2 regions of the Kribbella sp. NPDC056951 genome follow, and region 1 is predicted to be linked to the other one. Evidence: riboswitches for the same ligand, from Rfam matches in the RefSeq annotation. Region 1 holds a riboswitch; the other holds the start of a gene.
The links. A riboswitch is a leader RNA that binds a small molecule or an ion and turns the genes downstream of it on or off. The one in region 1 is predicted to bind thiamine pyrophosphate.

Region 1 (4,894 bases):
GGCCTGTGGCTGTGGAACCGCGTGTTCCGCCAGGGCAACACCGGCCAGAGCATCGGCAAGAGCGTGCTGAAGATCCGTCTGATCGACGGTGTCTACAACCAGCCGGTCGGCCCGGGTAAGGCGCTCGGCCGCGAGCTCCTCAGCTGGGTCTTCGCCTACGCCCCGCTGATCGACGTACTGTGGCCGCTCTGGGACGAGAAGAAGCAGACCCTGCACGACAAGGTGCTCAACACGTACGTCGTGATCGACACCCAGCGCTAGCGGTCAGTGGGACAGCAGGAACCCGGCACAGGTCACTGCCCAGAGCACACTGGTGAAGCTGCCGATGATGAAGCGCTCCGCGACCGCCTGCGGGGTGACGGAGGCGGGCTGGTCCGGACTGCGCAGCTCGGGATAGCGGGCCAGTCCCTTGATGGCCAGCACGATGGCCAGCCCCTCCGGCCAGCCGGCCACCAGGGCCGCGAAGATCGCACCACGCTCGAGTGAACCGATCAGAGCGCCGCCTCGCAGCACCTCACCGGCCTTCTGCGTCGACTGCGCCCGAGTGTTGCCTCGGTCCACCAGAGCGAGCACAGAGGTCGTCAGCGGGCCGCCACCGGTCACTGCGAGCCCGCCAGCCAGTAGAAGCAATACGTTCCACCAGCGCTCCGGCCAGGACGCCACACCGTCGCCGGAGAGCAGCACCAGGCCGACCGCGACACCACAGGCCAGCATGATGCCGCTGAGCACGATCTCCAGCGTGGCACCGGCCTTCGGCACCCAGGCCAGTACGGCGAACAGCAGCCCACCGGCCGTGAGTGCCAGGACAAGTGCCGTCACGCAGCGACCTCGGCGCGACTGAGCAGTTCGGACGCCAGCACCCGGCCACGCTGCTCCTCGGCCACTCCGGCCGCCTGAGCCCGTTGGGTTACCGCAGATTGGCTGATCCCCAGTTTCACGCCGATCTCCCGTCGTGTCAGTCCCTCGGCCAGCAGGTCGGCGACGGCCCACCCGCGGTCACTACGCCGGCGCAGTACCGACGCCATCAACCACAGCACCGTTTCCACCTGATCGGCAAGCTGGGCGTCGGATCCGCACACATTGACATGATGCGGGCTGAACTTCGCCTTCGTCACCGCGTCCCGGGCATGGACGAACGCGTCCCCGTTACCCGCCCTGGTACTGCGCGGGAGCGGTTCGATGACGTCGCCGATCCCGAGCCCGACGTACCAGGAGTCGCGGCGGAGCAGCTCGACGACCAGGTCGATGGTTGCCTTGGCCTCCGAAAGCACGCCCTGTACCTCGTCGCCGGCGGTCCGCTCGAACTTGCGGATCAGGCCGGGCACGCGGGGTCTGCGGTTCAGATTGATCAGTAGCTCGGGTACGAGATCGCCGCTGATTCTGCTGCCTCGCTGATCTACCGTGAGAACGAAGAGCACTGTCCCGCACCTCCTTCCAACGGAGTTAAGGCTACAGTCTTATTCACGCTGAGTGAAGGCGAAAACCTGAATCGGTTCACCCAATCACTCTCGGTGATCACCCCGCGGGACAGCTGATTCCCCAATTCTCCGCTCAAACCGGCCACTTCGGCATCTCGACTCGCGCGCCAATTTCACAGCGCGTAAGGCTGAAAAGGCCGGTTTTCGCGCCCGAAGGCCCTCCAAAACCGCTTCAGACCGCGGTTTCGGAGGGCCCGTTGCTCAGTCCGCCAGCGGCAGGTAGAGCTTGCTGTCCTTGGCCTTGAAGGTCTCGGACATCTCGGTGAAGCCGGCCTCGATCGCCTCGGTCGAGGTCAGGCCGTGCTCCTCGGCGTAGGCGCGGATATCCGCGGTGATCCGCATCGAGCAGAACTTCGGCCCGCACATCGAGCAGAAGTGTGCGGTCTTGGCCGGCTCGGCCGGCAGTGTCTCGTCGTGGTAGGACCGCGCGGTGTCAGGATCCAGCGAGAGGTTGAACTGATCCTCCCAGCGGAACTCGAACCTGGCCGTGGACAACGCGTCGTCCCAGGCCTGCGCTCCCGGATGCCCCTTGGCCAGATCGGCAGCGTGGGCGGCGATCTTGTAGGTGATCACCCCGGTCTTCACGTCGTCGCGGTCCGGCAAGCCGAGGTGCTCCTTCGGCGTGACGTAGCAGAGCATCGCCGTACCGAGCCAGCCGATCTGCGCCGCACCGATGGCGCTGGTGATGTGGTCGTAGGCCGGCGCCACATCGGTTGCCAACGGCCCCAAGGTGTAGAACGGCGCCTCGCCGCAGAGCTCCTCCTCGAGTCGCACGTTCTCCGCGATCTTGTTCATCGGCACGTGCCCCGGGCCCTCGATCATCACCTGTACGTCGTGCTCCCAGGCGATCTTGGTGAGCTCCCCCAGCGTCCGCAGCTCGGCGAACTGGGCCTCGTCGTTCGCATCCGCGATACAGCCCGGGCGAAGTCCGTCGCCGAGTGAGAACGTCACGTCGTACTCACGCAGGATCTCGCACAGCTCGGCGAAATGCGTGTACAGGAAGGACTCCTGGTGATGCGCGAGGCACCACGCGGCCATGATCGAGCCGCCGCGCGAGACGATGCCGGTGATCCGCCGGGCGGTCAACGGCACGTACCGCAGCAGTACGCCGGCGTGCACGGTCATGTAGTCGACGCCCTGCTCGCACTGCTCAATCACCGTCTCGCGGTAGACCTCCCAGTTCAGCGCGGCCGGATCGCCCTTCACCTTCTCCAGCGCCTGATAGAGCGGCACGGTGCCGATCGGGACGGGCGAGTTCCGCAGGATCCACTCACGGGTCTCGTGGATGTTCTTGCCGGTGGACAGGTCCATCACAGTGTCCGCGCCCCAGCGGGTGGCCCAGACGAGCTTCTCGACCTCGTCCTCGATCGAGCTGCTGACGGCGGAGTTGCCGATGTTCGCGTTCACCTTCACCAGGAACTTCTTGCCGATGATCGCCGGCTCGACCTCCGGGTGCCGCCGGTTCACCGGGATGACGGCCCGGCCGCGGGCCACCTCGGACCGGACGAACTCCGGATCCATGTTCTCCCGCAAGGCGACGTACCGCATCTCCTCGGTGATGGTGCCGGCTCGCGCATGCGCCAGCTGGGTCAGGTTCTCCCGGCCGGCGATCCACTCGCGCCGCAGCGCGGGCAGACCGGTCTGTACGTCGATCTGCGCGGTCGCGTCCGTGTACGGCCCGGACGTGTCGTACAGGTCGAAGTGCTCGCCGTTGGTGAGGTGGACACGACGCGCCGGGACTCCCAGCTCGCCGCGGTAGATCTTCTCGGAGCCCGAGATCGGGCCGGTGGTGACAGTCGGTCGTACGGTGCCGATGGTTGTCACTTGCTGCTCCCTACGCCGGAATTACCCGGACAGGTTCGGCGGTCGGCGGCGCCGGAATCCTCCAGCCGCCCTCTCAGCCCACTACGGTGCGAGCTCCCGCGATCTCTAGTTATCACCGGCAGCTTAGTAGCATTCGTGGATGCGCGACTTTGTGTACCCACCGGTGGTCGGCTTCGCCCGTACGGCGTTCAAGGTGCTGGACGTGAACTTCCAGCTCTCCGGGACCGAGAACGTGCCCCGGACCGGCGGTGCGGTGATCGCGCTGAACCACATCAGCTACGTCGACTTCATTCTGGGCGGGTACGGCGCTCTGCCGAGCAAGCGGCTGGTCCGGTTCATGGCCAAGGAGGTGCTGTTCCGCAACCGCTGGTCCGGTCCGCTGATGCGTGGGATGCACCACATCCCGGTGGACCGCGGTGCGGGAGCGGCGTCGTACGAGCATGCTCTGCGGCACCTGCGCGCCGGTGAGGTGGTCGGCGTGTTCCCGGAGGCGACGATCAGCCGGTCGTTCGAGCTCAAGGAGTTCAAGTCCGGCACGGTCCGGATGGCTGCTGAGGCCGGCGTACCGGTGATTCCGCTGATCCTGTGGGGCACCCAGCGGATGCTCACCAAGGACCATCCGAAGGACTTCTCCCGGCACCGCACGATCGCGATCACGGTCGGTACGCCGATGTCCGTGACCACGGACGACGATCCGGTCGCGGCGACCGCCGTACTGCGCTCGAAGATGGCCGAGATGCTCGACGACACCATCCGCGCCTACCCGGAGCAACCGCCGGGCGCGTGGTGGTTGCCGGCGGCCTATGGCGGCTCCGCACCGACGCCTGAAGAGGCGGATCGGCTGGACCGCGAGGAGCTCGCGCGGCGCGCGGAGCGGCAGCAGTAACTCCGGACAAGGCCTTGACCCTCGGCGGTCGATGAGGGTACGAAGGGCACTTGTTATTGACAAGGCAGGAATCTGGGGGATTTCTGTGCTGCTTGCCTTGTGCTGGGCGGGGGAAGGTTTTTGTTCGAATCACCGGAAGAACTGCGCCTGTTCGATCCCGGGACGCTGCAGATCGCGCCACACGTGGCGGAGCACCTCCCGGACGCCGGGGGCTACTTCATCGACTGGTCCAGCCAGGGTCTGGATGCAGAGCGGGCCCGCGAGGTCGAGGCCGCCGTCAACGGCCGCCGCTGCGCGAACGGCTGGTTCCCGTTGGAGAGCCTGGACAGCATCGGCCACCGCGGCTACTGGCGTGGTCCGCTGACCTATCTGGCTCAGATGACTGCCGACGACGCAGCCATCCTGCAGGAGTGGGCCGGTCGCGGCCTGACCGGTGAGAACCGGCAGCGCATCGAGGCGACCGTCAACCACCTGCTGCACCAGCAGGGTCATGCTGCCGCAGCGACGTGGGCCGTGGCGGTCCGTCCCCAGGCTGGTCTGGACGCGGGCGAGCTGGGCGACCGGCTCTTCGCAGCCTGGGAGCAGAACCTCGACGCAGTGCGCACCAAGGACGTGGCCAAGGCAGTGCGTAGGTGGAACCGCTAATGGAACTGCGGGATTATCAGGTAGAGGCCGTAGAGCACCGCAGCTAGGCACGCTGCGAAGC
Region 2 (4,894 bases), 830 kb from region 1:
TCCCAACCAGGTCAGTACGGCGGTCCGCCCACCGACCCGACTCAGCCGCCGAGCTACCGTCCAGGACACCCGTACGGCGCTCCCGTGGATCCGCATCCCGAGGCCTTCCCGACGTACGGGCGTAAGGAGCCATTCGCCGGCCGTGATCCGCGCGCGGCCAAGGTGGTGCTGTTCGCCACTGTGATCGCGGCTGTCTACGGACTGATGGTGGCGACGGTCCAGCGGGTCTCGATCCGGGAGATCACCCAGGCGCCGGGCTCACCGCTCAACCACCCGCTGCGCACCGACGTGATCGACGCGCTCGGCCAGCTCCTGATCGTCCTGGTGGGTGCCGCAGCTCTCGTCCTGTGGGCGAGAGACGTGCTGGCGCGCCGCAAGGCCGCCCGCCAGCCCGAGGCCGTTGAGATCGTGGGAGGCGTGCTGGTCGGCGTCTCGCTGATCCCCCTGTTCATCTGGGCCGGCATGGTGCTCTCAACCGGCCTGGGCGCCGTCGACGAGACGCTGGAGCGGCTACCGACGGCGTACGCGTGGGGTGGGTTCGGTCTGCTGATTCTGGCGGCCGGACTGTTCCTCGGCTATCGCGAGCTCAAGCCGGACCTCGACACCGTGGTTCGGGCCGCACCCGGCCGACCACCCTGGGAGTGAGCGCTCCCGTAGTCCTCGTCCCGGGCCTCGGCCTCGGGCCGGAGTCGTACGCACCAACCGTCGAGCACCTCTCAATGCCGTACCGGGTGGTCACACTGCCCGGGTACGGCGAACCTGCCGACAACCGCGATGACCTGCACCCCGAGGCCCTCGCCGCCCGCCTCGAGCAGCAGGTCCGGGAGCGGTCGGTCCTCGTCGGGCACTCGGCCGGCGCGCAGATCGTGGTCGAGCTGGCGGTCGCCCACCCGGAGCTGGTGCACGCACTGGTCCTGATCGCTCCGAGCGGTGACACGAAGTCCGCGGGCTGGCTCGACCTGGGCATGCGCTGGCTGGAGTCGGCCGCACCGGAGTCACCCCGGCTGATCCCGGTCCTGGCACCGCAATACGCCCGTACGACGTTCTCTACGATCGCCAGGGCGGCTGCGGCCTGCCGACGGCACGATCTGGCCGGTGTGATCACCAGAGTCCAGTCGCCGGTCGTGATCATCCGCTGCCGCCATGACCATCTGTCACCAGCCGACTGGGCCGACCGCCTGGCCGCTCTGAGCCACGGTGAGTCGCGGACGCTGTCCACCGGGTCCCACATGCCGGTGCTGACCAACGGCCCGGAGGTGGCCGCGCTCATCCACCGAGCAGCCGCCGCGCGGCCGGCGGACTGAGGCGTTATCGTTGACGCGGTAGCAAAACCTTTGCGGGAGCTCGCACCGAATGCGGGCTGAGAGGGCGACTAGGGTCGCCGACCGCCTGAACCTGACCGGGTAATGCCGGCGTAGGGATCGCAATGACTGATACAGCAGTTCGTCCTGCCAATGCAGAAGCACCGCTCGTCCTCACCACGGATGCGCCGAGGACGCTGGGGTTCCTCGACCAGTTCACGCTCTGGGGCAACCTCGGCATCTCGCTGTTCGGCCCGGTCACCGGTGCGCTCGTCGCGGCGTACACAGGCTCGCTGTGGCAGGGCCTGCTCGCCGTGGTCGTCGGGTGCGGCATCGGCGCGCTCGTGCTCGGTGGCTCGGCCGTCTTCGGTTCGCACACCGGCGCACCGGCCATGGCCAGTCTGCGCGGCCTGTTCGGCCGTCGCGGATCGATGGCCCCGACGGTACTGAACATCGCGCAGAACATCGGTTGGGCGACGATGGAGATCATCGTGATCTCGCAGGCCGCGGTCGCGGTGACGAGTGAGCGCTGGCGCTGGCTGTTCGTCGTACTGGCCGGGATCATCGCCACGACCATGGCGGTCCGGCCCTTGGGCAGCGTGAAAATCCTGCGCAAGTTCATGGTCTGGCTGGTGTTGATTGCCTCGGTCTACCTATTCATCCAGGTGCTGAGCAAGCCGGTGCAGTCGTTGCCGCAGGACAGTGTGTTCGGCTTCTGGCCGGCCGTCGACCTGGCCGCCGCCGGTGTCGTCTCGTTCGCGCCGCTGGCCGCCGACTACACCCGGCACTCCCGCACCAACAAGGCGGCCTTCGGTGGTTCGGCCCTCGGCTACGGCCTGGCCGCGATCCTGTACTACGCCTTGGGTGTCTTCGCGGTCGCGACTCTGCAGACCGACAGCGAAGGTGTCATCACCGCGCTCGTCACCTTGCCGGCCGGTGCGATCGCGTTGTTCGTGCTGCTGGTGGACGAGGTCGACGAGGCCTATGCGAACGTCTACTCGACCACGATGGCCGCGCACAACCTGATCGGTCACGTCGATCGCCGGTGGATCTCGATCGCGATCGGCGTCCTCGCCACCGGTCTCGCGCTATTGGTTGACCTGGGCAACTACACGCAGTTCCTCTATCTGATCGGCTCGGTCTTCATCCCGCTGTTCGCGGTCGCGATCGCCGATTTCTTCCTGGTGAGCAAGATGAACTGGGACGTCTCCGGTACGGCGAAGTTCCGCTGGCAGCCCGCGGTCGCGTGGCTGATCGGGTTCGTCGCCTACCAGCTCGTGAATCCGGGCACGGTCGCCGAGTGGTCGCCGTTCTGGGAAGGTGTCCAAGGCAAGCTCTTCGGTGGGCAGGCCGTGCCGGGCTGGTTGGGTGCGACCTACACCAGCATCATCGTCTCGATACTCGCCGCAGTTCTCCTCGGCAAAATCGGTCGCGGCCGGATCGTGACCCGCGAACCGGTGGACAACTGACCTGCGGCACGCGGGATACTTGCGCCCATGCTCAACTCCGCACTGCGCAGCCGGGCCGAGTACGCCGAGCTCGGCGTCGATGGTCTGGCTGCGCGGACCTCGCCCGAGCGGGACGCAGACATCGTGAAGGCCGTCGAGGAACTGCTCGACGGCCGGGAATCGGTTCTTGATCTGTGCTGTGGCTACGGCCGGATCTCGCTCCCGCTGGCGCGCGCCGGGAAGACGGTGCGCGGCCTCGACATCTCGCCGAACCTGGTCGAGGCCGGCCGGATCCAGGCGAACGAGGAGGAGCTGGCGATCGACTGGGCGATCGGGTCGATGACCGATCTGCCGTACGCGTGGGACTCGTTCGACGCGGTGATCTGCCTGTGGACCGCGTTCCACGAACTGTTCGCCGAGGACGAGCAGATCTCGACGATCTGCGAGATCTCCCGGGTGCTGAAGCCGGGCGGGATCGCGATCATCGAGGGCCCGTCCTGGGGACCCGCGACCGCCGGTGAGATCGCGCTGGGGATGCGGCAGGGCCCGGAACACCGGATCGTCACCACCGAGCACGCCGACGGCCTGAGCAGCGTGCACTACATCCACGACGACATCAGCTACGGCCGCCTCTGCGCCGCCGCGGGGATCGACAACTACAAGGTCTACAAGCGCGAGTGGGGCGGGCGGCGTCGGCTGATCCTCGAGATCCACGCCTGACCCCGAAAGAACTGAACCCCGAAAGAATAGGAGCAGATCCCCACTCCACATTGGGGACCTGCTCCTGAATACAGCAACGATAAAACCATTCCTGCGGCTACGCGGAAATGATTCTTTTCTTTTCAAGATTCAACAGGTAGCGCTTGGCCTCGAGGCCGCCCGCGTACCCGGTGAGCGCGCCGCTCGCCCCGATCACCCGGTGGCACGGCAGCAGGACACACACGGGATTCGCGCCCAGCGCCGTACCGACGGCTCGGGCTGCCTTGGGTCGATCGATCTCCCCGGCGAGCTCGCCGTACGTCTTGGTGTGTCCGTAACTGGTGTGTTCACGAAGGTCCGCGAGAACCAATTGCTGGAACGGCGTCGCGAGCACGAGATCAACCTGCACGGTGAATTCGTCGCGTTTCCCAATCAGGTATTCGTCCAGCTCCCGCCGTACGGCGTCCAGTGCGCGCGGCTGGCGGAGAACTCGCGGCGACACGGCGCGGGCGAGTCGCCCGGTCATCGTCTCCTCGTCACCGAATGAGCTCGCCACCACCCGACCGTGCGCGACCGCCAGCAGCATCGTGCCGATCGGGGTGCCGTGCAGGGTGTAGGCGACGTCGGCGTCCGGGAGGACGGGTGGTTTCAACTCAGGTGTGCTGAACCGGGTGAGCCGGTCTTCGAGTCCGTTCATGTCTCAACTCCGAGGGTACGGCGCAGTGTCGCGAGAGCGTCGCTGACAAGGCGGCGCGAGGCTGCGGGGGTGGTGTCCAGGGCGGCGGCCACACCGTGGTGGTCCAGGTCGCCGACGTACTTGAGCGTGATCGCGTACCGCTGCCGCTCGGGCAGCCCGTTGACCGCCTGCCACAGCTCGGGATCCGGCCAGTCGGCGGCGTCCGGGCCGTCGACCGCGATCGTCGGTGCGTCGTCGAGCGGCCGTTGCGGCCGGCGGGCCCGGTGAACGTCGGTCGCGCACCGGGCGGTGATGGTGAGCAGCCAGCTGCGCAGGTTCTTCGCCGAGGTCAGTCCCGGATAGGCCGCGAACGCCTTCTCCCACGCGCGTTGCGCCACGTCGTCGCCGTCCACAGGCCCGGCCAAGGCGCGCGCCAGGCGGGCCACGTCCCGCCAGTGCGCGTCCACGAGCGCCTGGAACGGCGGCAGTGCGACAGTCACCATGCCCATTAAACGCAGTCGCGGCCGGATGTGTGAGGGGACCCGTCGCGAGACAGTTGTCCCGCATGGTGGGATTGTCCAGTTCTCCAGTAGACATTGATGCGAAGATTGCTGACATGACGACGACCTTGCTGACACGCCGTCGCGTCATCGATCTGCTGCGGACGGCGAGCGCCACCTGTCGGTGACCCCGGTTCTGCGTGTTCCGGCGCATCGAGCGCCGTACGGGGCCTGACCCGCCTCTCGACCGATCCCCTCGCGACCTCACCC

Region 2: it holds a riboswitch for thiamine pyrophosphate, as region 1 does, so the genes downstream of both, ACFTSF_RS01295 (purine-cytosine permease family protein) here and thiC (phosphomethylpyrimidine synthase ThiC) in region 1, are expected to answer to the same signal.

The regions. Positions count from the first base shown of each region.
Region 1 covers NZ_JBHUQZ010000001.1:1,101,451-1,106,344, reverse strand. Annotated here, with positions in the region: gene ACFTSF_RS05220 (RDD family protein) at 1-261, shown strand, start outside; gene ACFTSF_RS05215 (hypothetical protein) at 265-819, opposite strand; gene ACFTSF_RS05210 (SatD family protein) at 816-1,325, opposite strand; gene thiC (phosphomethylpyrimidine synthase ThiC) at 1,680-3,302, opposite strand; TPP riboswitch at 3,292-3,412, opposite strand; gene ACFTSF_RS05200 (lysophospholipid acyltransferase family protein) at 3,442-4,188, shown strand; gene ACFTSF_RS05195 (hypothetical protein) at 4,309-4,833, shown strand; gene ACFTSF_RS05190 (hypothetical protein) at 4,830-4,894, opposite strand, start outside.
Region 2 covers NZ_JBHUQZ010000001.1:269,883-274,776, forward strand. Annotated here, with positions in the region: gene ACFTSF_RS01285 (hypothetical protein) at 1-645, shown strand, start outside; gene ACFTSF_RS01290 (alpha/beta hydrolase) at 642-1,304, shown strand; TPP riboswitch at 1,327-1,438, shown strand; gene ACFTSF_RS01295 (purine-cytosine permease family protein) at 1,427-2,770, shown strand; gene ACFTSF_RS01300 (methyltransferase domain-containing protein) at 2,798-3,469, shown strand; gene ACFTSF_RS01305 (methylated-DNA--[protein]-cysteine S-methyltransferase) at 3,567-4,145, opposite strand; gene ACFTSF_RS01310 (sigma-70 family RNA polymerase sigma factor) at 4,142-4,624, opposite strand.